Regions from separate parts of the Priestia sp. JSM ZJ58 genome, predicted to be linked through region 2. Evidence: riboswitches for the same ligand, from Rfam matches in the RefSeq annotation. Region 2 holds a riboswitch; each other region holds the start of a gene.
What was found. A riboswitch is a leader RNA that binds a small molecule or an ion and turns the genes downstream of it on or off. The one in region 2 is predicted to bind S-adenosylmethionine.
Positions count from the first base shown of each region.

Region 1: another riboswitch for S-adenosylmethionine. It lies ahead of ACH6EI_RS18530 (hypothetical protein); the one in region 2 lies ahead of metE (5-methyltetrahydropteroyltriglutamate--homocysteine S-methyltransferase).
Region 3: another riboswitch for S-adenosylmethionine. It lies ahead of ACH6EI_RS04710 (hypothetical protein); the one in region 2 lies ahead of metE (5-methyltetrahydropteroyltriglutamate--homocysteine S-methyltransferase).

Region 1 is NZ_JBISEM010000001.1:3,551,475-3,561,542, forward strand. It holds gene ACH6EI_RS18520 (VOC family protein) at 1-717, shown strand, start outside; gene ACH6EI_RS18525 (M20/M25/M40 family metallo-hydrolase) at 736-2,349, opposite strand; gene ACH6EI_RS18530 (hypothetical protein) at 2,816-3,058, opposite strand; SAM riboswitch class I at 3,127-3,228, opposite strand; gene ACH6EI_RS18535 (amidohydrolase) at 3,292-4,446, opposite strand; gene ACH6EI_RS18540 (GNAT family N-acetyltransferase) at 4,494-5,000, opposite strand; gene ACH6EI_RS18545 (methyl-accepting chemotaxis protein) at 5,207-6,451, opposite strand; gene ACH6EI_RS18550 (M48 family metallopeptidase) at 6,713-7,465, shown strand; gene ACH6EI_RS18555 (LapA family protein) at 7,756-8,091, shown strand; gene lepB (signal peptidase I) at 8,282-8,833, shown strand; gene ACH6EI_RS18565 (YndM family protein) at 9,110-9,556, opposite strand; gene ACH6EI_RS18570 (aldose 1-epimerase family protein) at 9,698-10,068, shown strand, end outside.
Region 2 is NZ_JBISEM010000001.1:1,304,998-1,315,065, reverse strand. It holds gene ACH6EI_RS06790 (helix-turn-helix transcriptional regulator) at 1-184, opposite strand, end outside; gene ACH6EI_RS06785 (hypothetical protein) at 619-864, opposite strand; gene ACH6EI_RS06780 (GNAT family N-acetyltransferase) at 983-1,483, opposite strand; gene ACH6EI_RS06775 (acetate uptake transporter) at 1,628-2,245, opposite strand; gene metE (5-methyltetrahydropteroyltriglutamate--homocysteine S-methyltransferase) at 2,388-4,682, opposite strand; cobalamin riboswitch at 4,833-5,021, opposite strand; SAM riboswitch class I at 5,101-5,211, opposite strand; gene ACH6EI_RS06765 (hypothetical protein) at 5,292-5,543, opposite strand; gene ACH6EI_RS06760 (hypothetical protein) at 5,802-5,972, opposite strand; gene ACH6EI_RS06755 (metallophosphoesterase family protein) at 6,130-7,005, opposite strand; gene ACH6EI_RS06750 (hypothetical protein) at 7,152-7,400, opposite strand; gene ACH6EI_RS06745 (sugar porter family MFS transporter) at 7,544-8,923, opposite strand; gene araA (L-arabinose isomerase) at 9,069-10,068, opposite strand, start outside.
Region 3 is NZ_JBISEM010000001.1:917,113-927,180, forward strand. It holds gene ACH6EI_RS04675 (metallophosphoesterase) at 1-900, shown strand, start outside; gene ACH6EI_RS04680 (GtrA family protein) at 1,059-1,478, shown strand; gene ACH6EI_RS04685 (DUF6044 family protein) at 1,516-3,201, shown strand; gene ACH6EI_RS04690 (glycosyltransferase family 2 protein) at 3,214-4,203, shown strand; gene ACH6EI_RS04695 (hypothetical protein) at 4,311-4,751, shown strand; gene ACH6EI_RS04700 (GNAT family N-acetyltransferase) at 4,833-5,279, shown strand; gene ACH6EI_RS04705 (hypothetical protein) at 5,292-5,588, opposite strand; SAM riboswitch class I at 5,710-5,811, shown strand; gene ACH6EI_RS04710 (hypothetical protein) at 5,875-6,219, shown strand; gene ACH6EI_RS04715 (DUF1540 domain-containing protein) at 6,320-6,478, shown strand; gene alaP (alanine permease AlaP) at 6,795-8,198, shown strand; gene ACH6EI_RS04725 (TerD family protein) at 8,264-10,068, opposite strand, start outside.

The sequences.
Region 1 (10,068 bases), 2.2 Mb from region 2:
AATGTTATTAAAGGCGGTATCCATGAAAAATGGGGCACTTTTAACACGTTGGCTTATTTTCACCTCAGCTATATTGAATGGCTTGGGCTTAAAGATATCGCATTAGCTCAAACAGTTACAGATAATGATCTTATTCAGCAGCTTGTTAACGAACATACGTCACTTGGTCATTTTGGTCGATTTGCACTCCGTACAGATGATATGGATTTGCTGATAAAAGAGCTGGAAAGCAAGAACGTCACTGTAAAAGGTCCTGTAGCGGGTTCTCGTCAAACCAATGATGGAGAAAGACTTCAATGGAGAATGTGTTTTATTGAAGCTGACCACGATTCCTTGCCTCTTCCTTTTTTTATTGAGTGGGGTGAACCAGAAGAAAAACGCAAGCCAAAGCTAGCCGCTCTTTCTTCCCACCAAGCTGGTCAGCTGCAGCTAAAAAACATTTACTGTGCTGTACATAACCTTGAAGAATCCATCAGCAAATGGACAAAACTGCTGGACGTTCAGGCTGGCGAAAGCTACAAAGACTCTTTACTTGATGCACGTTGTCAAAAACTATATGTCAATGGAGGAAACCTTATTTTTTGCAGCGGAACACAAGGTGTTGTCCACGATACATTAAAAAAAGTTGGAGAGCGTCCATTTTTGGTTGAATTGGATCACGCTCTAACACCGCAACAAATTACCGTACAAGGAGCTTCTTTTAAATTCAACAAATAAACATCCGCGGGCGGATGTTTATTTCTGTGCTTCTTTTATAGCTTGATAAATGAAGTGAGGCAAAATCTCAAAGGAATACTGAACGTCTAATCTTTCGGTCCATTGATGCGCATCTCTTCCCAGCGGTCCAATGTTCAGCACCGGCATCTTCAGCTCCTCTAGCTCTTCTAGCGGGATATGATATCCTTTATTCCATAGAGGCATATTGGCTACTAACGTGTTAAATGTATGAAGCGGGTGCTGCAGGCTGGCATAGCTTAAATCCGAAATTCCGCCAAAATAACTTTGTTCAACTAGCTCTACTTGGAATTGCTCTTTGGCAGCTGCCTGTACGTTTGACAAAATCCTTTGTACAAAGAGATCATCATGTGAACAAACGGCCGGATAAAAAGGCGGCGTAAAAAATAAGACTATCATCGGAGCTGCTTCTTTACATAAACCAGCTAAAGAGTTTACTAATTTAATGGTTTTATTTCTGTCATCATCTTCTTGTGCCAAAAGTGCTGCTTCCATTTCTTGCACATATTTTTCACCGTGCTGTTTGACTGCATGAGTATAAAGTTCTTCATACGTCCATACGTTCACGTCAAGGGATGAACCCTCCATTCCCGCAGCGTACTGCCTAGCAGCTTTATTATAATGTTTTTTTACATTCAAAGCCGCTTTGTCAGCCGATTTCAACAGCAGATCTGTTACTTCTTTAAGAGAGCGGTTTAACATAAATAAATTAAATAATACAACGGCAGAGTGCGGAACTTGAACGGAATACTCTTCTTTTAAATCTTTTTGTATCAGTACCGTAGGAGGTGGACTCGTTTCATCTCTTACTTTTTCGCAAAAATCAACGTTTAGTTCTATTTCTTTTGTTAAATAAGAAGCTAGTAAATTAGCATTTAAACCAGCTAGCGGTTCCCCTACATGAGTTTCTTTTCCATAACACAAAAAGCTTGGCATGATCTTGCCAATCGATCCTGAGTACACATAGTTCGTTTGATCACCAGGATAGCGGCTGAATACCGGTTCTGCATTTAGCATGAGAGAAAAATCCAGCTGATGTTTGCACGCAAGTTCTAAAAGAACAGGCACTGCTTTTCTCATTCCGAGCGAATTTACTTCTTCATCCGGTACCGACAGAAGCAGGATGTTTCCGTCAAACTCTCCGTTGCATGCTCGTTCAATCATACTGATATGCAGAGCAATACCTGCTTTCATGTCCATCGTTCCTCGGCCAAAAAGCCAGTCTCCTTTTATCATATCTTTTTGTACGTGCGCCGGAACTTGTTCCATATCATTATAAAAAGTACTCGTTAACGTATCAGCGTGAAAAGCATCCTTTTTCCACTGTCCATAATCTTGTACATCCACTACGTCGTAATGACTGATTAATACAACTGTTTTATTCGTATTTTTCCCTTCAACAAAAGCTGTGACAATCGATCGCCCGTCTCCTGTTGAATGAAGCTCAACTTGCTCGTTTTTTTGAAAGTAAGGCAGCTTCAATAAATACGACGCTATCGATTCAGCCATTTCCACTTCTGCCATCGTTCCTGTCACGCTAGGTATAGAAACCAATTCGCTTACAAGCTTCTTTAACTGTTCTTTTGTTTGATACAAAGATGTTTTGTTCGACATACCCTTCATCTCTTTCCTTTTTCTAAATTTTCCATCAAACAAAACGATTCGTCAATCCCTTTGACAGAGACCCTTTCATTCTATCCCTATGTATCATAGTATGCGCTTCCTTGACGCACATGATAAAAAAAGAGTGCGCGGCTAGGGCTAGCACCGCACACTCTTTTTTTTACTTTTCGTCATCTTCTAAAAAGTCTAGGATACGATCAATAAGCTGTTCGCTTCCTGCATCGTTTCCATGTTCAAGAGACATTTCCATTTCAATGCTCCTTTCATAAAATATTCTTGTTTTATAACATACCACAATTCATTTCGAATGTAACCTTTAATTTGTGTAAAAATTTCGACAATTTATGATTAATTTTAAAACCTAGTGAGTAATGATTATACCCACCAGATTCTTCAATTGTCAAAAAACATGCTTTCTATTTAAAAACACTTTAAAAATAGAGGCGCGAGCAGACTTCTATAAAAGACAGCCTACTCGCTCAAGCTTGGAACAGCATGATGAATAAATTTCTAGTTCATTTGCTTTTTGTACATCTTTAATATCTATGCCTACAGCATATGTACGAACATGGTTTTCGACCACAATTTCATAAAATGTTTCTAATTCACGATAAGCTACTTGATAATGCTTTCCTAATAATTTTACGGCTTCCTTTAATGCTTTCTCTCCTGTATGTGCTGCAACTGCTGTATGACTCATAAAACCCTCTCCTTTTAGAAAAATAAAAAAAACTCATTTTGCTTTGATGCAAAATGAGTTTTTCACCCGTTTTATCACCCAAAGCACATGCTTTGCTGGTAGGAGCACCTTACATTCGTAGGTTGCTGTGGAGTCAAAGAGCCAGATCTCTCGTCCACTCGTGATAACTTTTTTAATTTAAAATTTATTCTATCAAACAATTCCATCCGCGTAAATAGAGAAATAAAAATATTTTAATTTTTTTGGTAATGGAATGAATTCAAAAAGTCAAAGCTTAGATTAGCAAAATAAGAAGCTGCTACAAGTAATGCCTCTTCATTTAATGAAAAAGAAGGATGGTGCCATTCATATTCTCCAGCCGTACCCATCCATACAAAAAATCCTGGTACACGCTGCTGATATACGGCAAAATCTTCTCCTCCAGGCGATTGTTCAGCTTCTACGAATTGATAACTAAGATTCTCTGCAGCGTTAATAACCAATTTTTCCAGCGTATCATCATTGTTTACTACAGGAAGATACGGATACCATTTAACGTCTACTGAAGCCCCGAAAGCTGCTCCAATCCCTTCAGCAGATCGTTTCATAAGAGCCGGTATTTTTTCTCTCGCTTCTTCTTGAAAGGTACGCACCGTTCCTTCAAGCGTTACTTTGTCAGGAATGACGTTCCACGAGCTCCCTCCGTGGATTTGAGTTATGCTGACAACAACATTTTGAAATGGGCTGAGATTACGGCTGACAATGGTTTGTAAACTAGTAACAATTTGACCAGCAGCAGCAATCGGATCTACTGTTTTTTCTGGAATACCTGCGTGACCGCCTACTCCTTTGACGTCAATTTCAAAACGATCAACGCTTGCCATTAAAGGTCCCGATTTGACACCAATGGTTCCTACAGGAAGATTCGGTTTGTTATGCATCCCAAATATCGCTTCTACTCCTTCGAGCACACCTTTTTCAACGAGCATTTTTGCCCCAGAAGCCGTTTCTTCGGCCGGTTGAAAGATAAATCGAACCGTACCGCAAAGCTCCTGCTGACGCTCTTTGAGAAGAATGGCTGCTCCGATTATAGAAGCCGTATGAAAATCATGGCCGCATGCGTGCATAACACCGTTCACTTCAGAAGCAAATGGCAGATTGGTTTTTTCTTCAATTGGCAGCGCATCAATATCAGCTCGAATAGCGATAGTAGGTCCCGGCTTTCCTCCCACAATTTCCGCTACTGCTCCCACGTCTAAATGGAATGCATCCGCTATAGAAATATCGTAGTGCTTTAACCACTTTTTAATACGTTTAGTTGTTTCATATTCTTTCATTGAAAGCTCTGGAAACCGGTGCAGCTCACGGCGTATGTCTATTAGCGTATTTAGTAGTAATTGATCTGTCATATTTATCACTCTTTCACATTTCTTAATTTAGACCACTTCTCTATCTTTTACGACAAAGAGTGTACCTCATTGAATTTTTTATAAAGAAATACGGTCGTATAGCCTTGTGCAAGGTGCTTTTCTTTAGCTTGAACATATCCTTTTCGTTCATACATCTCAACTAACCAAGGATGTTCTTTTGCTGTTCCTAAAGACACACCTGGCGATTTAAACGTATTCTTTATTACCTCTTCCTCTACTAGATGCAGCAGCTTAGATCCAACGCCTTTCCTGGCAAACGACGGGTCCACTGCAAACCACCAAAAGTGCGGAACAGCAAACGGACCTGGATGTTCTCCCCAAGGCATTCGTATAGATACAGTGGCAGCGATTCTTTTATCTTCTTCATATACATAGCAAAGGTTTTGAGAAATATTTTTCTTAACGAGGGCAAGATCAGCAGTAGCTGCTAAGAAAGGAATGCCTAGCTCTCGAATAGGCTTATATGCTTGTAGAGTTAAGTTCAATAAGTTATCCGCGTCGTCATTTGTTGCCAAACGGAATTCATTTTTCATCTCTTTGTCTCCTTATATAGTACTTAAATATTTTATTTAACTTATAAGTTTACTAAGAATTAAAAAAGACAGACTGCCGCCTTGCGTACTCACTATACAACTGCTTTAATAACGTGTCAATTCTATTTATCGTTTTCTATAAAAGATATAAATAAAACGAATACACGCAGAAAACTGCGCGTATTACGTACATATCAAGATAGACTTCAGGACTCACTTACCGTAGCTTTTAAATTAGCTGCCAACATCACAAGTTCTTCTATAGATGCTAACTCTTCTTGTGAAGCCGCAGCTACTTCTTCAGCGTAAGCAGCTGCTTGTTTAGCAACCTCCGAAAGGGTCATGACGGACTCCATTACTTTGAACGAATACCCATCAATCTCTCCTGTTGCTTTTGTCATTTTGTTCATTTGTTCTTGAGCGGCAAAGACATCTTCCATAATTGTGGAAAACTGTTGCGTTACATCTTCGACAGTGGCAATACCAAGCGTGACTTCTTCCGTATTCACTTCCATGTTTTGATAAGCCCGCTTTGCCTGTACTTCAATTTCTTTTAACAAATGACTAATTTGTATAGCGGACGTTTTAGATTCTTCCGCTAGCTTACGTACTTCCCCTGCCACTACAGCAAAACCTTTTCCTTGTTCTCCAGCCCTTGCAGCTTCAATAGCAGCATTAAGTGCAAGAAGATTTGTTTGTTCAGCAATTCTTGTAATCGTATTAATAATGCGGCCAATCTCTGCGGAACGATCTTCGAGTCCCTTTACTTCACTGGTCGATATCTTAACGGTTTCATAGATTTTATTCATTTGATTCGTCACATCTTTCACCGCAACATTTCCGGTAGAAGCATGTTCAGAGGCTCTGTTCATCGATTGTTGTACCTTTGAAGAATGATCAGTCATTTTCTGAAGCAGCTTGGCCATATCCACCATAGCTTGCTCGGTTTCAACCACACTTAGCAACTGCTTATCAGAACCCGCAGCAATATCTTGAATAGACATCGTAACTTCTGTCACAGCTGTTTTTGTTTCCTCCATGCTTACAAGCAATTGCTCTGAGGAATGACTGACCGTTCTCTTTGTTTTACTTATTTTCTGACGCAGCATTCTCATGTGAGTCATCATTTCATTAAATGAAGATATGAGTGTACTAATCTCATTTTTCCCTTTCAAAGGAACAACATCTACAGATAAATCGCCGTTTGAAATCCCTTTCATTGTTTTTGACAAATTTTCAACCGCAATTATGTAGCGACGTATGATAAAATAGAACACGGTAGTTGTAAAAGAAACAAACAGAAATGTAATCACTAGCGTAATCGAAGCTGCTTGCTCTTGTTTCACAATAAGATAATAATTGGTTACTTCAATTACAGTAGATGTTATGGCCATCATGGCTGCAATCATACATAGCATTTTCATGCGTAAACTTTGAAAAGCTTTTTTCATTTTTTCATCCCCTATACAATCTAAAGACATAGAATGTCTAATCTATATTAGTAGTATCGGCATATTTTTATATTTTTTTGTAAAAACTAAAGAAGAATTGAAACAATTATTATTGGCGCTTTTCCACTAAATATTGGAATACATATCTTCCTGCAAGGCGCTGCAACAGCAGTTGATAACTGTCTGATTATTCTTTCATTTGACCAAACTCTACCTTTGCTTATAAAATGAAGATTTGTAGAAAGGAGTACGAAAAATTTTATGTATACGTATCAAACAGGCAATCAAACAATTGACTACAAAATTGAAGTCGTTCCAAATAGAACCGATATCACGGTGCAAATTTGTGACAAAGAAGGGGTAAAAGTTATTATCCCAAGAGGTCTTAATGAAAACAATGTGCGTTCAATCATCGCACGCAAAGCAACATGGATTTTAAAACAACTAAACGGTTCACAACCAGCTGAGGAAAAGCCAGCTGCTCCAAAGAAAGAAGCAGTAAAAAAAGAAACAGCTAAAAAAGAGGCTCCTAAAGCAGCAGCTTCTGCAGCTAAAACTGGTTCTTTTGAAGAAGGAGACAAATTCCCTTACCTAGGGCGTCAATACCGCTTAAACATCGTTCGTGGAGATGTAGCAAAGGCTGAAATGACATTCCGTGCAAAATTCATTGCTACAGTACCTGAAAGCTGGAACGAGCAGCAAACAAATGAAGGTATTGGACAACTATTAACAGAATGGTACCAAAGCCGCGCAGGTGAAAAATTCCAAGAAGCTTTGAAATCTGTTAAAAAAACAGCTGACAATGCTCCTGAATCTGTTAAGTGGGACGAGTTAGGTGAAGAATATGCTACGACTCAAGATAATACAATCGTATTAAACTGGCGTTTGCTAACAGCTCCTCTTGCAACAATTGAATATGTCATTGCTTCTCAATTTACAAATGCAGATGAGTTATTCGAAGATGCAGCTGAACGCAAACAGTGGTTAAGCGATAACACCCTAAACGCATTTTAAGTTTATACATAAAAAAAGCACGCGGCGAACGCGTGCTTTTTTTATGACAATGAAGCCTTATACCTACTCCCTTCCCTCAAAAATCCCCCTCTATCAGGTCTTTGGACATGTCAAAGCTTCTACACCAATCGATATATTGTGTTTTAAAAGAAAGATATATATAATCAAGAAAATGTTTGATTTTGTTTAAATGTGGATACGTATACCTATAAGCAAGATAGCAAACACTTAAGATGAGTGGTTACGCTATAAAAGTTGTAATGACCATGTAAAGAAAGGAAGTGCAGCTTATGAAAGGACAGAGCTTTTTTATTTTAGGACTTATATTTGCTCTTATCATTGCTGTTTTAGCTGTAATTAACAACGATCCTGTACAATTTAACTATGTATTTGGTTCACAAAAATGGCCTCTTATTTTAATCATCTTAACAACGGCTGTGTTTGGAGGAGTTGTTGCTGCTTCATTGAGCTTTGTGAAAATTGTTCAACTAAGAGGACAAGTGAAACAGAAAAACAAGCGAATTGCTGAACTGGAAGAAGAAATCAATCAGCATAAGCCTGTTGAGCCTGTTGTGGAAGAAGAGCCAAATCAACCAGCTACTCGAACTGAGCGCGCTCAGTTATAATAAAGAAAAGCCGTTATTCTCTAGAATAACGGCTTTTTTCATTTTTTGTTCCGCCAAGCATATTTTCGGGATACACGCATAAACAGATAGATATGGAAAACTTTAGTTCTGAATGGTACAATCAACACTGTTATATCTCTATGAAAAACCTAAATTGATAGTCTTACCGTTAAGAAGGTGTTCATCCATTATGATCAATAAAAAAATAAAGCGCGAAATTCTTACATACACAAGCGTCATCCTCGGCACCGTTTTGCTTTCTGTTGTCGTTCAGCACTATTGGTTTCAGCCCTACACTGTAAAAGGCGATTCTATGAAGCCTATTTTGCACGAAGGCAATCGAATTATTATTAACAAACACAGCAAGCTGGAGCGCTTTGATATTGTCGTGTTACAAGCTCCCTATAGCAGTGATTTTCTAGTAAAGCGGATTGTGGGCTTACCAGGAGAAACGGTCGAATACAAAGATGATGTTCTGTATATAAATAACAAAGTCAAAAAAGAGCCGCATCTTCATAAATATTTATCCAAAGTGCCCGCTTACGAGCGATTTACTGAAAACTTTTCCACGTACGAACTGTCTCCAGACGGCACGATACCGGATGGATACGTATTAGTGCTAGGTGACAACAGACGCATAAGCCGGGACGGAAGACATTTTGGCCTCACTCCCATTTCTTCAATCATGGGAGAAGTCAACATGAAATATTGGCCTTTAAACGAAATGACTTTTATGCATTAACATATAAAAAGAGGTTGAGGCATAACGAAATGAATCCAACCTAAAGACGAACAAATGGGATACATGAGCTGAACCGCTTGTGACACCCCAGTCGATTTCCGTGCAAGACTTCGCTTTCCGCGGGAGTCTTCGCCTTGCCCTCAAATCAACTGCTAGAAAGAACGAAACAAATGAAACATACGTTCACCATAACAAAAAAAACGAACCACTAATCAGACATGTTGATTAGTGGTTCGTTTTTCACTTCAGCTAAAATACTTTTGTTCCAACCTCTTTTTATTTTGGATTTTCTTTGTTTTCTACATGCTGTTCTTCTGCAAATTCTGTGTCATACGCTAGTTTTCGCTTAAAAGCCGGACGCGTTCTCGCTGTATGTTTTGTTTCAATATGGTTGAATAAGTAGCGGTGAACAAAAACTTCAGCAAATGTAATAATAGCTGCAGAAATAATACTTCCCCAAGCAATTTGAACGTAACTGTCTAATAACAATGTGCCAAAAATCCATACGCTCATATACGTTAGAACAAATTCAACAATAATGGCATCACGATTTCCCACTAGAGGCAGTACAATTCGATCCACTACTAGATATGTCACAACTGTCGTTAACAAGCTAAAAGAAATAATGTCTCCGATGGTTGCATCAAAAAACAAATCAAGGCCTATACCAAACGCAATAAGTGCCGCTGCAAATTTAATGAGCAATAATGTTGCATGATTCATATTTGAACCCTCCTTTTTCTATATTAATTTGAACAAAAATAGGGAAATTAATACCTTTTTTGCCAAGAAGGGTATAATATAAGCAAAGCCAGTACGCTTGAGACTGCTCGAGCGTACAACAATGATTTGGGAGATGTTGTAATGATTGTACTAGAAAATAGCGAAATGAAAGTCAGCATTGAAGAAAAAGGAGCGGAAGTTGTAGAAGTATTTCATAAAGAAAAAGGCCTGCAGTTTATGTGGAGCGGAGACCCCGCTTATTGGGGACGAGTATCGCCAGTATTGTTTCCAATCGTAGGCCGATTAAAAAATGATCAGTATACCGTTGATCAGCGCGAATACTCTTTGCCTCAGCACGGCTTTTTACGTGATTCTACTTTCACCGTGATTGAGCAAACAAACGAAACAGCACGACTGAAATTTGCCACAAACGGCCGGTTTAAAGACGTATATCCATTTGAATGTTCAGTTGAAATTAGCTACCGTCTGGAAAACAATCGATTAACGTTTCA
Region 2 (10,068 bases):
AAAACAGCTCATCTACTGTTGCTCCCAGTTCTTGGGCCAGCTGGAAAGCCAGCGCTAAGCTTGGATCATACTTATTGTTTTCAATTGCGTTAATCGTTTGTCTAGATACACCGCATACTTTCGCCAATTCATCTTGAGACATCCGCTTGACTTTACGCAGTTCTTTAATTAGATTTTCCACCATTCATCACTCATCTCTAAAATGTAAAAAACTTTTTACACCCATATCTTATATTATCTTCCTTGTTACTGTCAAATATGTTTGACAAATTAATGTCTCTTACCTACCTAAAAAAGAGATTGAGATATAACAAAATTAATTCAATCTAAAGACGAGCAAACGGGATAAATGATTGAGGATGTATCCCGCTGTTGCTTTCCGTGCAAGACTTCGCTTTCCGCGGAGTCTTCGCCTTGCCCTCCAACCAACCGCTAGAAGCAACGAAATAGATTAAGCACATGTTCATTATCACAATAAAAAAAACCGAACGAATTTAATTCTTCATTAAGAATCTCAATTCATCGTTCGGATCTTCCTTCAACTAAAATACTTTTGTCCTGTCCATTTTTCCCTTATTGTTATACATTTGTTAAAATTAGTTAAAAACCCCTCACTTCTTACTTTTCTATAATGCCTACAACGAACAAAAACACTGCTAATGAAAGCATCCAAAAGTTTAAAACAACTCCGCCAATAATTGAATACCATTTTTTCGACACAGACGCAAAAACAATGCCCACCAGCGAAAGAATCCCCAGCACTGCAATATCGACATACATATTCACACCGGGACCTCTTCTTACCATAAAAAATGAAAAGCTGATGATTACTAGTATAAAAGAAAGCACGCCGTACTTATTCATGTAAACACCCTCACTTTTACATATTTACAATAATTATACATAATAAAGAGTAAAAAAAGCACAAATTCATTAAAAGAGAACTTGTGCTTTTTTTATATCATTTTATTTTTCGTAAAAATTAAAGCTCCTTACTCATATTAAACCACTGCACGCCTGCATGCTGGGACTGCGCAACTCCTTGATTCACATATCCGTTTTTTTCATAAAAAGGAATCAATTCTTCTTTACATGTTAAAGTCACCGTTACGCGCTGTTTGTTCCGTGCCTGTTTTTCAAACTCTTTTAGCAGCATACTGGCGATTCCTTTATGATGATGCTTGGGGTTTACAACGATACCTAAAATACTTTGATGACCACCTGTCTCAGGGTTGGAAATCGTTTTTTCAAACAAATCATCCGTAATAAACGGAGCTGAAATGACGGGTCCGTTCACATATCCGATTATTTCTTCATTTTCTTCGGCGATGATAAACGTATCAGGAATGGTTTTAATTCGCGTGATAAACGCTTCTTTTGAGGCAGCTTCTTCAGGTGTAAAGCCTTTGTTTTCTAACGTAATTAATTGGTTTAAATCTTTTTCATCCACTTGTCTTATAATCATTGAAACGGTTCCTTTCATTATGTATTTCTCTTTTTTCTCTAAAAGCTTCTATTAGATATAACTATCTCTTTCTACTATATATAAAAACGCACAAACAAAAAAGGATTGACCTCTGCATCATACAGAATTCAACCCTACTTCGCTGTTTAATGAACGTCTTGATTATTTAATAAATGCACCAAATGGCTTGCCCACTGGAAGCACAACTCGACCATAGTGAGTATTTAATACAGCCGCGGCAGATCCATAGAATGAAAACAGAGCAATTAATAGCTCTGAGACTGCTGCTAGTAAATGTGTGTATTCATAGGCCACATCAAATGTACTTAGCGATAATCCAATAAATAAGAAATCAATTAATACAAAAATAATAAATAATACTTTATGAGTGCCCATTGCTCCAATCGTCATAAAAACGCTGAAAATTAAGTAGCCGACAAAAGCAAATGCGAGCTGCTTCGGATCCGCTTCTTTTGCGAGCGCTTCCCCAAATGCGCCAAGCTGAATAAGCCATGTCATAGCTACACCTAGCCAAAATAAACCGAAGGCACCAAAAGCAGTTGCGCCGAAGGTATTATTATGTTTGAAATCTTGCATAGACGCAATTAGCTGTCCTATCCCGCCTAAAAAAATTGCCCATGGCAATACCAATGAAACACCATCGGTTACCCCAAGCTTTTGAAACGATGCAACAAGTGTCACCATGGCAAGTCCGAATAGGCCTAGCGCTGATGGATCCGCTGTTACAATTTTAACGTGCTGCGTGCTGTTGTTACTCATGTTGTACCTCCCTGATTTTAAAAACACCTTTAAAAAGATACAAAAATCTACGGGAAGTGTCAATGGATATTTTTGGCCTTTAAAAAACCTATAAGACCAAGCAGTGTAGCGTTTACAGTGCTTGGTCTTTACTTTCTTGTTATTAAACGTTTTGTAATAAATTTTGTCTTGTTTGTTTTGCAGACTCAACCATCACTTTTACAGCTTCAACCGTCTCGCTGATTCCTCTTGTTTTAAGGCCGCAGTCGGGATTAATCCAAAACAGTGCAGGGTCAAGCACCTTCAGAGCTCGGTCAATGTTTCGTGTCAGCTCTTCAAGCTTCGGTACGCGCGGACTGTGGATATCATATACGCCAAGTCCAATTCCCTGGTTATACGTATGTTTTTCAAACGCATAAATTAATTCACCGTGGCTTTTGGACGTTTCAATGGAAATCACGTCGGCATCAAGCGCTTTGATCGCATCAATAATCTCTTCGAACTCTGAATAGCACATATGCGTGTGAATTTGCGTCTCGTTTTGCACCGATACCGTGGCTAGTTTGAACGCATACACCGCCGCGTTCAAGTAGCTTTCCCAGTTTTCTCGTTTTAACGGCAGTCCTTCACGCAGCGCCGGTTCATCTACTTGAATCATTGAGATGCCCTGACTTTCAAGTGCTTCCACTTCTTTTCTAAGAGCAAGCGCAATTTGATTGGCCACGTCGTAGCGTGAGATATCATCACGTACAAACGACCAGTTTAAAATTGTAATTGGCCCCGTCAGCATTCCTTTAACAGGCTTATTGGTTAGAGACTGTGCGTAGACCGTTTCTTTGATTGTCATCGCCTGCTCGTACGAGACATCTCCGTAAATAAGCGGCGGCTTCACGCAGCGAGAACCGTATGATTGCACCCAGCCAAACTTCGTAAACTGAAAACCTCCTAATTTTTCACCGAAGTATTCAACCATGTCCGTGCGCTCAAACTCTCCGTGCACAAGGACATCTAAGCCGATGTTTTCTTGAATTTCAATCCATTTTTTGATTTCAGCGTTAATGTACGCTTCATATGCTTCATCGCTTAACTCTCCTTTACGCCACTTCAGACGCTCTTTTCGCACTTCTTTTGTTTGCGGAAAGCTTCCAATTGTTGTCGTTGGAAGAAGCGGCAGTTGAAATGCTTCTTGCTGAACGCGTTGACGTACGTCAAACGGCGCTTGGCGCTCCGCTTTATAGCTGTGCAGCTGCTTCAGCTCTTTTTGAACGTCTTGATGGTTTCGAAAAGATGATCCATTTAATGCTTGAATCGCTTGTTTGCTTACACTTATTTCTTTTTCAATTGCTTCTTTTCCTTGCTGCACCGCTTTTGTTAAAAGCGTGATTTCCTTCAGCTTTTCATCTGCAAAAGACAGCGCGTTTTTTAGAATTGGCTCAATGGTTTTTTCGCTTTTCACCGTGACAGGAACATGTAATAAACTTGATGAAGGCTGCAGAATCAAACGGTCTTTTGATACAGCTTCTTCAATTTCACTGATTGTTAAAAGCTGTTCGTCCAAGTTTTCACGCCAAATGTTTCGTCCGTCAATCACTCCTGCTGCCAGCACTTTATCAGTTGGAAAACCATATTTATTAAGCGCCGTGAGATTTTCGCCTCGGTCATGTACAAAATCCAATCCAATTCCGTGAACAGGAAGAGCAACTACTTCTTTATAGTAATCTACGCTGTCAAAGTACGTCTGCAAAATGACTTTTACATTCGGTGCCGCTTTTTTCAAAGCTTCATAGACTTCTTTATACAGTGCCAGGTCTTCTTTTGATAGCGTTGTAGCTAAAATCGGCTCATCTATTTGTACCCACTCGACCCCTTCTGCCTCCAGCTCCGCTAAGATTGTTGCATAAAGAGGAACAAACTGTTCAACTACTTTTTTAAACTCACTTTTTTTATATCCTTTTGACAGCTTCACAAATGTTACTGGACCTAAAATAACGGGTTTGCCTTTGATATTCAGCTTTTGTTTTGCTTCTTTGTAAAATTGAAGCGGACGATTTTCTACAAGGGCAGGCGTACATTCGTCAAGCTCTGGTACGATATAGTGATAATTTGTGTTAAACCATTTTGTCATCGTAGAGGCTACCGCACCTTTTGTTCCTCGGGCGATGTCAAAATACGTTTCAAGGGATACCGGGCCTCCGTTATATTCAAAGCGCTTTGGCACCAAACCAAACATAGCGGCTGTATCTAACACGTGATCGTATAAGCTAAAATCGCCGACTGGAATTAATTCAATTCCTGCGTCACGCTGTTTTTTCAGATGCCCAAGACGAAGAGCTTCAATTTCCTGAAGAAAGATATCTTTCTCTATCTTTCCTGCCCAAAACTGCTCAAGCGCTTTTTTCCATTCTCGTTTTTCACCAATTCTTGGATAACCTACATTTGAACTTTTTACACTGCTCATTTTTTCCACTCCCTATATATTTTTTTATCGCTAAACTAAAAAATCTCCCTTTTCGAAATGAAAAGAGAGATGATACGCATACTTAACTAAAGTTGAGATAGCCTGTTTTTCTCAACACGTATTCCTCACTCCTCTCTATATCCCGTAGAGCTTAAGTGCATACAACAGGCAGGTCTCCTGACTTAGGTTCATCGCTTCCTATCCCTTCCCATTTCAACATGAAACAGTGGTTAATAAGTTGCTCCCCATTACAGTGGCGGGACCGCGCCGGCTTTTCACCGGTCTTCCCTTTTAAGCTGCGTACATTCGTTACACAGCACCTGATGCATTTCTATGAAATTGTTCATTCAAAACATATTCACATAAAATAAAAAGCCTCTCTATCATGAATAGAGAGGCATAGTATCTATGAAATCCTCTCTTATTTTTCAAAGCTGTACGCTTTGCAGGATGTAGCACCTTTTTAACAAGATTGTTAAATGGTTGCCGGGCTTCACAGGGCCAGTCCCTCCGCCTCTCTCAATAAGAGTTTTAATTGTTTATAATATTTTGAATGTAGAGTCATCTTAACACCTTACATTTATGTTGTCAAAAGAAATTTCAAAAAAATTAGTTTTCAGGAGGCGTTGACGCTAATTTTTGCCTTAATAATTTGTAATCATCTTTTCGATGTGTTTCGATCAAGTCTTTTGCTCCTTGATGATACCCTGAAGAATAGATGTACTCTACCGCCGTTTCGATAAGCATTCTCTTTTCTTCCGCACATTCTCGGTCCATTAGGGGGAACAGTCTACCTAAAAGGTCATTTAAATCTTCCTTAATAAAACGATTGAGTCCTTCTTGCATCTTTTCGTTTGCCATGATAGCTCCTCCATTTGCTGTGTATGTTTTAAGCCTCTATAAACACGCATTTCACTGTGAATGTTAAGATAAAGTTAAGTCATTAAACAGTATATCAAGTGAATGTTTTTCTTCAATTACATATGTAATACAAATATATGACAAATATAGAGAATATATCATCATTCATTATCTATTATAACGTTTGACTGAGCCTTCTGCTACAAGGTTTCGTACGGTTTTCCAAAAGAGGTTGAGACATAACCAAGTGAATCCAATCTAAAGGCAAATGGGATACATGAGCTGAATCGCTTGTGACACCGCAGTTGATTTCCGTACAAGACTTCGCTTTCCGCGGGCGGTCGCTGAGCCTCCTCGTCGCATACGCTCCTGTGGGGTCTCACGTGTTCCGCTTTTCCCGCAGGAGTCTTCGTCTTGTCCTCCAATCACCTGCTAGAAAGACCTATACACATGAAATCTACGTTTACCCTAATAAAAAAATGAACCACTAATCAAGATGCTTGATTAGTGGTTCATTTTTCATTTCGCCTAAAACCCTTTTGTCCCAGCCTCTTTTTTTTGAACCTAGCTTTCTACTTTCTTGTTTTTACAAACAACTTCTTCGAGGTCGTCCAAAATCCTTCCAAAGAAGAGGTCCTAAAATGTCGTACCGGCTAACAAAAAACTCCGTAAAATTATAATTATTTAAAATTAAAGGCGGTTCAAAATCAAGGGGAGCACCCGCGCCTCCTGATAATACAAAATCAGTACCTCTTCCAAGCGTAAACGACCCGTTTCTGTTTTTTCTAATAAACTGCTCGTCATACGCATGCACGTGGCTGACTAACACTTTTTTCACGCGATGTTCTTGAATTAAATCAAAAAATTCTTGACTTTGAGGAGTCGTTACAGGAAAACCTCCCAGGTCTGACCACCGGCCAATATTTGGCTGCGCATGCATGGCTACAACGGTATTACGAGGAGCATCCTCTAGCTGCTGCTCTAAATAATTCAGCTCTCTATCTGTAAATCCATATATTTTATTCTTGGGGCTGATGATATTATTTAATGCGATGCACCGGAAGTTAAAGACAGGAATATCAATGACCCAGTGCACTTTTCCGATAGTGGCTCTGAAGTTTTCGAGGTTGCTTTCTTCAAGGTTTAATTCATCGTGATTCCCTACGCATACAAACACGGGAATGTTTGGTGCTATTTTTTCGACAACTTTAACAAAGTGCTCCAAATACCTCTTTTCTCCTGTATACACGGTGTCTCCCCCATGAATAATAAACAGCGGATTCAATTCCACCGCCTTTTTTAACACAAGCTCAAATTCACCGCTCATCGTGTAACAATTATCGTTTGGTCCGTCACCTCTGCTGTCGCCCATAAAAACAAAGTTGAATGGATCTCTCGGATTTAATTGTTTAATTCTTTGCTTTAATAACTTTTCAGAACGTTCATGAAGCGTCAAATTCATCAACTAGTTAATCCTCCTATTACTAAATAAAATTGGTTAAAAGTAAACAAGCTTACTTATTTATATGGAAATTTGCTGATGAAGGTCACTATCTTCTTGTAAGCAGAACGCACATTTAAATGAGTTTCCATAGCTTATCTATTCTTTCATTTTGTTAAGCACGGATAAGACAACATAAAAGCTAGAATCTCAGTATCTATTAATAAGAGCTGGAGCATAATCCAAAGACGAACAAAGGCCGACATGAGCTGAACCGCTTGTTGCCCCGCAGTTGATTTCCGTGCAAGGCTTCGCTTTCCGCGGGCGGCCGATGAGCCTCCTCGTCGCTTGTGCGCCTGCGGGGTCTCATCTGTTCCGCTTTTCCCGCGGGAGTCTTCGCCTTGCTCTCCAATCAACTGCTAGAAGAAATGAAACAGCTGAAACCTGCGTTCACCATAAAAAACGAACCACTAATCAAACACTTTGATTAGTGGTTCGTTTTTCACTTCAGCTAAAATATTTTTATCTCAGCACCTTACATTTAAAACATTTACGACAATTAAACATATTTATTACGCTCAACTGGACTTAACGAATTTCTTTCAGAACGAGCTGCCATGTCTGTTTCAATTTGCTCTAGGCTGCGCCCTTTAGTTTCGATAACTACAAAGCGTATGAAGAATAATCCGAGAATACAAATGATCCCAAACGTTGAAAAGATCACACCTAAGCTAAACTGATCGGCTAATATAGGAAACACAAGCCCTACTGCAAGCGATCCTGTCCAGTTAAAGGCAGATGAAATACCAGCACCGATTCCGCGCACAGAAAGCGGGAAAATTTCTCCTACAATGATCCACGTAAGCGGCGCCCAAGAAAACGCATAGCACAGGATAAAGCAGCAAAGTGCAATTAACGTAACCCAGTTAACAACGGATTCATTAACGCCTACTGCTCCAAGAATAGCCGGTGTAAAAAAGGAAAGAGCCATTCCCGCACCGCCAACCGTAAGAATGGTACGGCGGTTGAATTTATCAACAAACTGCAGAAAAATAAGTGTTGTCACAACGAAGATTACCCCAACGATGACCGTAAAACCAGCAGCTACCTGCGGCGCTAAACCAACTTGACGAGCAATGCTTGTTGCATAATAAACAATTGAGTTTGAGCCTTGAATCTGCTGGAAAGTTGCCATTCCGACACCGATAATTAAAGCTAAACGAAACTTTTTCTGAAACAGCTGTTTAATGCCTGATTGTTCATGCACAGCTACGCTTTCAATTTCAGACACTTCAGCTTCGACTTCCGCTGCTGAGGAACGAAGCGTGCGCAGCACTTCACGCGCTTTATCTGCCATTCCATTTTTAATTAAATAACGAGGTGACTCTGGAAGCTTGATCATACCGATGCATAAGACGATCGCAAAAATACCGGCACTGCCAAGCATAAGTCGCCAGCTGTTTGGAATCGGTTCAAAAATAAAGGCTACGATATAGCTTAATAATAATCCAATTACAATCATTAGCTGATTCAAACCTGAAAGCTTCCCGCGAATATGAGCGGGTGCGATTTCTGACATATAAGCAGGAACTAAAGAAGAAGCCGTTCCTACTGCTGTACCTAAAAAGACGCGCGCAATCGTTAACGTAATTTCCTCCGGTGCAATCGCTGAACCGATGGAGCCTAACAGAAAAATGATAGAGGAAATTAAAATTAACTTTCTTCGTCCAAACTTATCACCTAATAATCCGCTTAAAATAGAACCGATAATGGCTCCGCCCATTAGCGATGAAACCACAATCCCCAGCCAGAGCGGACTTAAATGAAACGCTTCACGGATATGACTTTCTGCACCAGCAATAATCCCAATATCATAACCGAATAAAATACCGGCAAATGAGCCGAAGAAGAAGATAAACTTACTTGATACTTTACTCATGATTATATCCCCTTTGTATTGTCTTAGTTTTGCTTCCTGCCACACTTATTTAAAACGCTTTCATTTGTTTCTAAAAACGGCGTTCTTTTACTGACGCTATATTTTCACTTCCAAGGAAGCAGTGCTCCCTCGGAAGTAGTGGTGCTTACTTAATAATGACGTACTCTAGATCAACAAGCTTTGCATAGCTCACAATTTGATCCGTAGTTAAATTTAATGAAAGAACCGTATGATGGCCTCCTCCGTTTTCAATCCACGCTTTAACGCCGTCTTGAAAGTTCGGCTTAATGTTCCAAAGCACGCGTGCTACCGGAAGGTTTGGGGCTGGAACTTCCGGCTCAAATGCCGATACTTCGTTAATTAACAGCTTGTAATGCGTGCCGAAGTCAGCCATAGAAACGACTACGCCTTCTCCTTGTTTACCGTCAAACACTAAGCGGGCCGGATCTTCGCGGTTACCGATACCTAGCGGAGAAACGATTAGTTTTGGCTTGTTTACTGCTAGCGTCGGGTCTACTTCAAGCATGTGTGATTGAAGCACTGACTCACGTCCGGGAGCCAATTCATACGTGTAGTCTTCCATAAAGCCCGTTGACTGATTATGGCTCATCACTTTGAGCAAGCGGTCAAGCGCGGCTGTTTTCCAGTCTCCTTCACCGGCAAAGCCGTATCCCTGTGCCATCAAGCGCTGTACCGCTAGACCAGGAAGCTGTTTCATGCCGTACAAATCTTCAAAGTTAGTCGTAAAAGCGCTGTAGCCGCCTTCGTCTAGAAAACGTTTAATCGCAATTTCATAGCTTGCCTGTACTTTTACGCTAGACTCCCAGTCTTCTGCAGAATAATCACCGTAGACAAATTCATACGCGTCTGCATATTCAGCAAATAAATCATTGATTTCTTCTTCCGTAACGGCATTGACATATTGAACAAGGTCACCGATTCCAAAGTAGTCAACCGTCCATCCAAATTGAATTTGCGCTTCGATTTTATCTCCTTCTGTTACCCCCACGTTGCGCATATTGTCACCGAAACGCGCGACTTTAATGTTGAAGCTTTCGTTATAAGCAGCGGCTACGTCCATCCACTGTGCAATTTGCTGCTGTACGTCGGGGCGCTCCCAGTAGCCTACTACAATTTTATTTTGC
Region 3 (10,068 bases), 390 kb from region 2:
AAAATGAAGTCTCTTTACTTTCATCAAGTGATAAAAGGATATCATTTTATCATGCTTGGAACAGAAAGCCGTCTGACCGCCGGTGATTATTCAATCAAACAAATTAACTGGCTTGCTGAACAGTTGAAGATAGCAAAGCGAGACGATCCTAAAAAACCGATTTTTGTCTTTATTCATCAGCCTATTAACAATACATTGTACGGGAAAAACAGATGGGGGATAGAAGTGAATGAACAGCTTCTTTACAATACGTTAAAACCTTATCCGCAGGTCATTACGTTTTCTGGTCATACCCACCATCCGTTGGACGACCCTCGTACTATTTTTCAAAGAGATTTCACCTCTCTTGCAACGTCTTCTGTTCGGTATATATGGCCTGGTGCTGGATATTTACAAGGTGAACTTCCTCCTGGCTACCGAGATGTGAGTCAAGGTCTTCTTGTAGAGGTTTATAATCGAAAAGTAGTCGTTAAAAGGCGGGATTTTCACGCCAATAAGTGGACGGGAGAAGCGTGGGAAATTGACACACCTGCAGATACAAAAAAATTTCACTACACGAATGAGCGAGATTTAGTAAAACCGATTTTTCTTCCAAGCTCTACTATTTCTGTTATACAAGAAAAAGCTTCAGCAAATCAGCTTTATATCCAGTTTACGCAAGCGGTGGATAATCTGATGGTTCATTCTTATCGCATTACCGTCAAAAATAAAGAAACTGGAAAAGTGGTCAAAACATATAATGCATTTTCTCAATATTACAGCGATCCTGTTCCGGATGTTTTAAGTCTTCCGTTATCCGGTTTGCAGCCTCATACTGCGTATCAAATAGAAGTAGCGGCAGTGGATGCGTTTGATAATCAAAGCGATCAAAAATTAATGATTGAAGGCTCTACTAAATAGCTGAAAGAATCCTGATTTTTATTGATTCTTTTAGCTTTTTTTCATCTGTTTTTAATGTTATTTTCATTAGATTTTTAAGTGGAGTTGCTACACTGAAACTGTATTTAAAGTCATAATATGTAATTTTTATGAAAGTATCAAAATCAAAAGGAGTTTATATGAAAGGATCTTTTGTACGTTTTTTAGTAGTGGGACTGGTCAATACAGCAGTAGGTCTCTCCATTATGTATGTGTTGCTTCATATCTTTCATCATTACTGGATAGCGACGTTCGTTGGCAATGCAGCGGGGGCAGTCGTCAGCTACGTGTTAAATCGAATATTTACGTTTAAAAGCGGAGTTCATTTATCAAAAAGCATACTGCGTTTTATTTTAGTTATTGGCATTTGCTACGGCTTGTCTTACTATATTGGACTGCAGTTCTCCAGCTGGTTATTGCATCAACTTCCTGTTGCGGTGCGTCCGTTCAAAAAAGACGTCGGTATATTAATTGGAACAGGTCTGTATACGCTTTTAAATTATACGGGTCAAAAATACTTTGTATTTAATACAAAAAAAGAAGCAGTCGTCCACGATTAGCTTTTAGTCATTATGAAATGGAAATAGGTGTTAACAGATGAAGAAAGAAACAGCTATGAATAAAGAAAAAACATTGCTTATTATCGCTTTCCTTTTGCTGCTTGCGTATGTATCTCCTATGTTTTTGCTTGGGGAAAATTCACATATACGCGTGCATGATAATTTAGACTCAAATATTACGTGGTATAAAGTTCTGCATCGAAGCGGAGAGCTGTTTGGCTCCAGTCATGCCGTATTACCTCAAATTATTAACGGATTGCCGAGGAATACGTTTGGAACAGAATTTAGCGGTATCCAGTGGCTATATGGTTTATTCCCGACCATGCTTGCATACAGCCTGAGTCAAACGATCACGCGCGTATTTGCTTTAATTGGAATGTATTTGTTATTAAAAAAGCATTTTATTAAAAGCAAGGATGCGTATGCGATTCGAGTGCTTGTATCGCTTGCTTTTGCACTTACGCCATTTTGGCCTTCGGGCATGCTGAGTACATTAGGACAGCCGCTGGCGCTGTGGGCGTTTTTAACCATTCGAAACCGCGAAGGAACGTGGAAGGAATGGCTTACACTTTTACTGCTCCCGTTTTACGCGAGCTTTGTGCTCGGGTTTTTCTTCTTTTTAGCAGCGATGGGGCTGCTATGGCTAAGAGACGTAGTAAAAAAACGAGCGTGGAATATTCCTTTTTTAAGCAGTATTGCAGCGATGACTGCTGTCTTTCTGCTCATTGAATACCGACTTGTTGATTCGCTTTTATTTCCGGAGGCCCCGACGAGTCGAAATGAATTTTTAAGCTCTACTCTAAGCTTTGGACATTCCGTTCGCCTTGCTTTGAAGAACTATACGCTCGGGCATACGCATGTAATGACGCTTCATACTTTTGTCATTTTACCGCTTTCTTTTGTCGTATTGTGGTTTGTTGCTCGAAATCGCAAGGAAAAGCTTGAAAAAACGTTTTTGCAGTTATTTATTCTTAATCTACTACTGTCGATTTGGTATGCGTTTTGGTTTTATAAAGGTTGGGAGCCGCTAAAAGAAAAATATCAGCTTTTTAATACGTTCAACTTTGCTAGATTTCACTTTTTACGCCCGCTCATTATTTATTTGATGTTTGCCGTTGGCGGCTATGTTTTGTGGAAAAGGAGCAAGGCGTGGAAAAAGTTTGTGTGGGTATGTTTGATTTTACAGCTGCTTTTGTTATTTATAGCAAATCCTGAACTTTACTATCGCTACAATCACGAGCCTTCAGTCAAAGAATTTTATGCTGTGCATCAATTTGATGAAATAAGCAGATATATTGGAAAACCTAAATCATCTTATCGCGTAGCGAGCATAGGGCTTCATCCATCAATTGCTCAGTATAACGGCTTTTATACGCTAGATACGTATAACAACTTCTATCCGTTAACATATAAACATGAGTTTCGCAAAATTATTGCCAAAGAGCTTGATAAAAATAAAAAACTAGAAAGCTACTATGATCATTGGGGCAATCGCTGCTATGTGTTTGTTAGTGAGCTAGGGAAAAAATATGATTACCGAAAAGACTCAACGAAAAAAATCCGTCATTTGCAGCTTAATATCAGCCAATTTAAGAAAATGGGCGGTCGCTATATTTTTTCAGCTGTGCCAATTGAAAATGCTGAAAGCGACGGTTTGCACTTTTTAAAAGCATTTAACGATAAACAGTCCGCTTGGAAAGTGTATGTATATGAAGCAAAGTAAGGGGGCAATAACATGAACAGACCTATTTTAACGATCGTGGTTCCATGCTACAACGAAGAAGAAGTATTCACAGAGACGTCTTTTCAATTAACTACTGTAGTAAAAGAACTAATTAATGAACGACTTGTATCCAGTGAAAGCACCATTTTATTTGTAGACGATGGAAGTAAAGACAGCACGTGGTCGCTTATTGAAAAAGAAAGCTGCAGCAATTTGTTTGTAAAAGGGTTAAAGTTAGCGCGAAATGTAGGACATCAAAATGCTTTGCTTGCAGGACTAGAAGTAGCTCATAAGCAATCTGACTGCGTCATTTCCATTGACGCGGATTTGCAAGATGATATCAGCGTCATTCGTACTTTTGTAGAGAAATATTGGCTCGGGTATGAAGTTGTATATGGCGTTCGAGACAGCAGAGAAACCGATACATTTTTCAAACGAACCACGGCAGTAGGGTTTTATCGTTTTATGAACAAGCTAGGAATTCAGCTCGTTCAAAATCACGCTGATTTTCGCCTTATGAGCAAACGTGCTCTTGGTGAACTCATGAAATATAAAGAAGGAAACGTCTTTTTGCGGGGCCTTGTACCATTAGTAGGATTTCGCTCCACGGAAGTCACATATGACCGCAAAGAACGGACGGCGGGTGAGTCAAAATATCCGCTAAAGAAAATGCTCGCTTTTGCATTTGACGGGATTACGTCTTTTAGCGTAGCACCTATACGCTTACTGACGCTGCTTGGAGGAGCTTCGTTTCTCTTTAGTATTTTGTTTGGCATTTATGCGCTGATTCAAAAATATTTAGATCATACGCAAATTGGCTGGACGTCTCTTATTTTATCAATTTGGCTTGTAGGCGGCCTGCAGCTAATGGGAATAGGTCTTGTCGGAGAATACATTGGCAAGATTTTCAACGAAGTGAAACAGCGTCCTAAATATGCGATTGAAAGAGATTTATATACAAAACACTCGTTAGACAAACAAAAAGATTTGCTGATGCATTAATTAAGAAGCTTCTCCTGAATGGAGAGGCTTTTTTGTTAAAGTGTTTATCATAATTTTTAAGGTAATAGGAGATGCTACTACTAAAATTTCTAAGGAGATCAAAATCTATGAAAAGACTACTTTATACAGTCAGCACTTTTTGTTTTGTTTGGCTTGCTTTTGCAACCATTCATGTCAGCGCTCTTTCGATTGAGAAACTTCCAATGAAGAAATCATCTGAACAATGGTCGGTCGAACTGACAAAAGCGAGCATGACGGGAGATAATCAGCTAAAGTGGAAAAATAACGTCTATCATACATATGGATTAACCGTTGAAAACATTGGAAAAGACGTAGAGCGTGTGCAGGTCCAAGCTTTTAGGCACGAAGGAAAAAATAAGGCGAAATACAGCTTGTTTTCTCCTATTGAAAGGTCTAACTTAAGCAAAAGCGGTCAGCGTTTTCGCTATGCCAATTTTGCTGTTCCTGGAAAAGCGGCAGGCTTAGACATCATGATTAACTGGACGGATGAACAAGGCAACCATCAAGAACATTTTGAATTTAAATAAAAGTCTTCGCTTAGGCGAAGACTTTTTTTTGCAGGAATTTATCTCTGTATGTGGAAAACGAACACGAAAGGAGAGATTGTGATGATTGCAAAAGCTACTGAAGAAGAAATACAGGAAATTCGGACGAAATCTGCTGATGCGCTGTTTGAAGGAACAACGCATCAGTTTCAACCGTCAACTGAACGCGTAAATGAACTAATTGATAATGCCCTTGAAAAAGGGTGTTATTATTTAGTATCTAGACAAGAAAATAAACTTGCAGGCTGGGTTTTTGTCGGTCCATCTGCCGACTTCTTTTCAAAAGCAGAAATTGGCTTTATCTACGAGTTATATGTTTTACCAGAATACCGCGGGCAAGGTCTAGCCAAGCCGTTAATGCAAAAAGCAATTGATGAATTGTCTATCAAAGGATACCCTGAAATCAGACTCAGCGTTCATGCTGGGAATTTTGCACAGCATGTGTACCGTGAACTTGGATTTGTAGATAAACAAATATCAATGAGCCTACAGGTGGCAAAACGTCCGTAATGTTGGTGAATGTCAGCGAGTCCATAAAACATAAGATGTTATACATGCGATGAGGTTCGGTAATGAAAGTAAAAGCAAATAAGTAGCCCAAACGGTGCTTTTATCCAGTGATTCAACAGCTCCGGCACCTGTATTACCTGAGGAGGGGGGATCTTCAAGCGCGTTCATAACTAAAGCCGCCGCTGCTAAAATAATCCCTCCAATGCTTCCGGTTGTTTTGACAATTGCAACGTGGAAAGTAGATGAAAAAGCAATGCTGAGAAGCAGCAGCAAGCTTCCCAAAAAAGCAGATAACATATATCGTTTCATGTGCTCACCATCCTTTATAAAATCATACCATATTTTACTTCTTTTTTCTTTTTATTGAAAAGCTATTGACGTAACCTATAAAACATATTAGAATAGTCAGAAATAATTTAAAAGCGAAATATTCTTATCTAGAGAGGTGGAGGGACTGGCCCTTTGAAGCCTCAGCAACCACAATCATTGAATGGTGCTAATTCCAGCATAGCCTAGCTCTGACAGATAAGAAGAGGAATCTTTTTCTATGATGAAATCCTCTTCTTAGGAAGAAACATTTCGTATAGAAAAGGTGATGACATTGAAAAATACACAACAGGCGCTAAGCGTTGATGATTATTTAGATCTATACTTGTTAGCAAAAGAACTAAAAGACGAAACGTGGCAGCAGGAAATTTTAGCCGCGCTAAAAACGAAGCAAAATCGTTCATTTGAAGACAAACAATCCGCACTCGTTCAAGAAATATGGGAAGATTTTAAACAGTTAAATGAAGATATTTCTTTTACGTATCGCTTAATTCAAGAAGAGCCAACTAATGAACAGTTTCAAGTTAAATTAAGGAACTTGAGAGAACGGCGGATCACGCTGAGTCGTGAATTATATTTAGCTAAAAAACAGTATGTTGAACACACGCAGTAAAAGGATCCGCTTGATAAACAAGCGGTTTTTTTGCATGTAAATGTTAGAAGCGTTCTATTTCGGGTAGTAAATAGATAAGACAAAAAAAGGAGGGATAACAGTGGCCCAAGGTGTATTATGTGAAGTGAATGAGTGCATGTATTGGAAATCGGGAAATAAATGCAGTGCAGAGTCCATTTACGTTGTGAGTCCTGAAAGTAGTCACCATGTTTCTGAAACGGAAGAACCTGGCTGTAAAACTTTTGAACCCGCGAGATAAATGCTAGTTTTATAAAAAAGCATAAAATGAACGATGCGCTGACGGAGTTGAGTCGGCGTTTTTCTATTTTTAAAAAAATACTATTACTTAGGTGCGATAATAAATACATAGTAAAAAAGCAGTGTCTACGTCTAATTGTGCGTTTAAACAAAATGATACGATAATTTTTTTGTTTTTCGACAAAAGAAAAACGAGAGAAAGGTGATAGAATACAAATATACAGCCTAGCTGACTTTTAGCATAAATTTATATGAAAGCGCTAACAAAAAAGCTGTATTCATCTCGTTTTGACAGATTGGAAAAAGGGGAGACGTTTATGCAGGGGAAAACTCAGGGGAAAGAATTGAAACGCGGGTTAGAAGAAAGACATGTGACGCTGATGTCCTTAGGAGCAGCCATAGGGGTAGGGCTGTTTCTTGGATCTGCATCTGCTATTAAATTAGCAGGGCCGGGAATATTATTGGCGTATGGATTTAGCGGAATGATTATGTTTTTTATTATGAGAGCACTTGGAGAAATGGCGATTCAAAAACCTGTTGCAGGTTCATTCAGCAAGTACGCGCGCGACTATTTAGGGCCCCTTGCTGGTTATCTAACAGGTTGGAACTACTGGTTTTTATGGGTTGTAACATGTATGGCTGAAATTACAGCCGTTGGTATTTATATGGGATATTGGTATCCGGATGTACCAAACTGGATTTGGGCGTTATCGGCGCTTGTCATCATGACAACAGTTAACTTCTTAGCTGTTAAGGCATATGGTGAACTGGAATTTTGGTTTGCACTTATTAAAATTTTAGCGATTGTGTTAATGATTGCCGTTGGATTATTAATGATTGTGTTTGGAATCGGGAACGGCGGCGTTGCGACGGGTATTAAAAACTTATGGGACAACGGCGGGCTGTTCCCGAACGGATTCAAAGGTATTTTACTGTCGCTGCAAATGGTTATGTTTGCATATTTAGGAATTGAAATGATCGGCGTTACCGCGGGAGAAGTGAAAAATCCAGAAAAATCTCTAGCAAGAGCGATTGATTCGGTCTTTTGGCGTATTCTTATTTTCTACGTTGGTGCATTATTTGTCATTATGTCGATTTATCCTTGGCAAGAAATTGGTTCACAGGGAAGCCCGTTTGTATTAACATTTGAAAAAATCGGGATTCCAGCAGCGGCAGGCATTATTAACTTTGTGGTGCTAACAGCAGCTCTTTCTTCTTGTAACAGCGGTATTTTTAGTACAGGCCGTATGCTGTTTAACTTAGCAGAGCACGGAGAAGCTCCAAAAGGATACGGTCAGCTGACAAAAGGCGGCGTACCTGGAAAAGCTGTTTTAGCATCAGCGGGTGCGTTATTAGTCGGAGTAGCGTTAAACTACATTGTGCCTGCCAAAGTATTTACGTGGGTAACAAGCATTGCAACATTCGGTGCGATTTGGACTTGGGGAATTATTTTGCTTTCTCAAATTAAGTATCGCAAAACGCTAAAAAAAGGTGAAGAGGCAAAGTTAAAATACAAAATGCCTTTATTTCCGTTAACGTCTTATGTGTCACTTGCGTTCCTAGCGCTGGTGGTTGTTCTTATGGCGTACAATCCAGATACAAGAATTGCAGTTGTTATCGGACCACTATGGTTTATCGGTCTTATTATTGCGTACTACGCAAAAGGATTTCATAAACGAAGTCAAGGTTCAGCTGGGACTGAGCAAAAGCTAGTGAAGTAAACGAAAAGACCTCTTTCTTGGAAAGAGGTCTTTTCGTTTATTTGTTCTTACTTTCCTATAAATAATTAGTTTAGATAGGTTTCAATAATTGTTTCAATATCATAAGGAGTAACACCTTCATCAAGCGAATAAATAGTGTCAGCTTTTTGTTTGTCATGGACAAGTGTTCCTCTAGCTTGTGCGTGAAATGAAAAAAGATCATAAAGCGTTGGCTTTAACAGCTTTGTCATGGCTTTTCCCATAAGAGAGACCGAACCATTGTTTTGTTCAAGATTATTTTCAAATTCAACATGGTGATGCAGCGAAATATCCGTCCAGATTAATTTTCGCTCTTGTAAATCAAAAATTAAAGGGATGGAGATGGTGGAATCACTAGCAAGATCTACTTTATTTTGTACGGTAGAAGGTTCGAATATCTCGCCGGACTCTATGTGCTGTCTCATCATCCATCCTCCAAAACATTCGGGAAGCATAACAAAAGGCTGGACAGAAAATGAATAAACGTTCATCAATATATAACGGCCGCCTTTTTTTAGAATCGTAGGGATATGCAAGTCAATAAATTCACATGCCCCGTTAGGAGCAGATGTAATATCTCCGCTGTGAAAAGCTTTGAAGCTTTTTGAAGATAAGTTTGTATAAGAAATATGCTCTTTATACTGCCAGTTTTCATCGTAAATTCCGGCAGATAAATCAATATCTACACTACCGGTATGTTCACCATTTGCAAAGCCTTCTTTCCACCAAATGAAAAAACGAAGCGTATCGCCTTCAGGAATTGTTAATTTACTTCCCCTGCTAATCGTTTTTAATGTTTTGCTGCTTGAACGCTGTGAAAACGGTATAGTTTGTTCACGCAAACGTTCATCAAGCCATACATTTCCAAGAGGTGGCAACTTAGCAAAACGGTCATGTAAAGCATCTTTGCATGCATCTATTACACCATCACAAAGATTTTTACGAAGAGAGGGTAAGGGATTATCAAGCGCCATTACTTTGGACACATTCCCTTTTGGAAACACTACGCGCATATCTTGTCTATGATGTCGATGTTTCATATGTGAATAGAGCTGAAGCAGTACTGGCGTAGAGACGTGATGAGCGACCGCTGCAAATGCTGTAATAATAGAAGCAGCTTCTTGTTCCCCAGTAGATAAGCGCAGCAAATGGTCAATTCGTCTAGCAAAGTCACCTGGACGTTTTTCTAAAAGTGAAACTGCTTTTGAGACGTCTTGTTGCTCGAGTGCTTTCTCTAATTTACTATAGAACGTCAATGGTCTTTTATGATTCCGAACAGTATCGAATCCTTTAGCAGCATGAGGAAATCGATGTTTGTATTCTCCAGGATGTAAAATTTCACCTAAACGAATCCACTTTACTTTATAACGAAACATATCTTCTTCTACGTTTGGAGTGCTTTCTAGCAGCTGCAACAAGCTTCGGCGTTCAAAACGACTAAACTTCTTAAATAAAGTGGGTGATGAAAGGCTAATATCGCCATCAGATAAAGCGGTTGCCAAACGTAAGACATCTGTTGCTGTTTTAAAATAAGAAGACAAGACATCAATAGGTAGTTTTTTTGTCTTAATTAACACTGAGCTAACAAATGCAGCATTTTCTTTTTGAGGAATGACTGCTGGAAGTAGATCTAATGCCGGTAAATTGATAAGAGACCATTCGATGTCTGCTCGATCCGTTTGCGATAATGAGGTATTGGCACCAATTAATTGGCATATCATAAGGTCAAATTCTTCATCTGTTCCGAGGTCAATAATCCGTAAATCTGTAGTATCTAACAGTGGAAAAACATCTTGTTTTTCACTGTTTGGTAAAACCCCAGTCAGATAGTGAAGTACGGCATTTATGTATA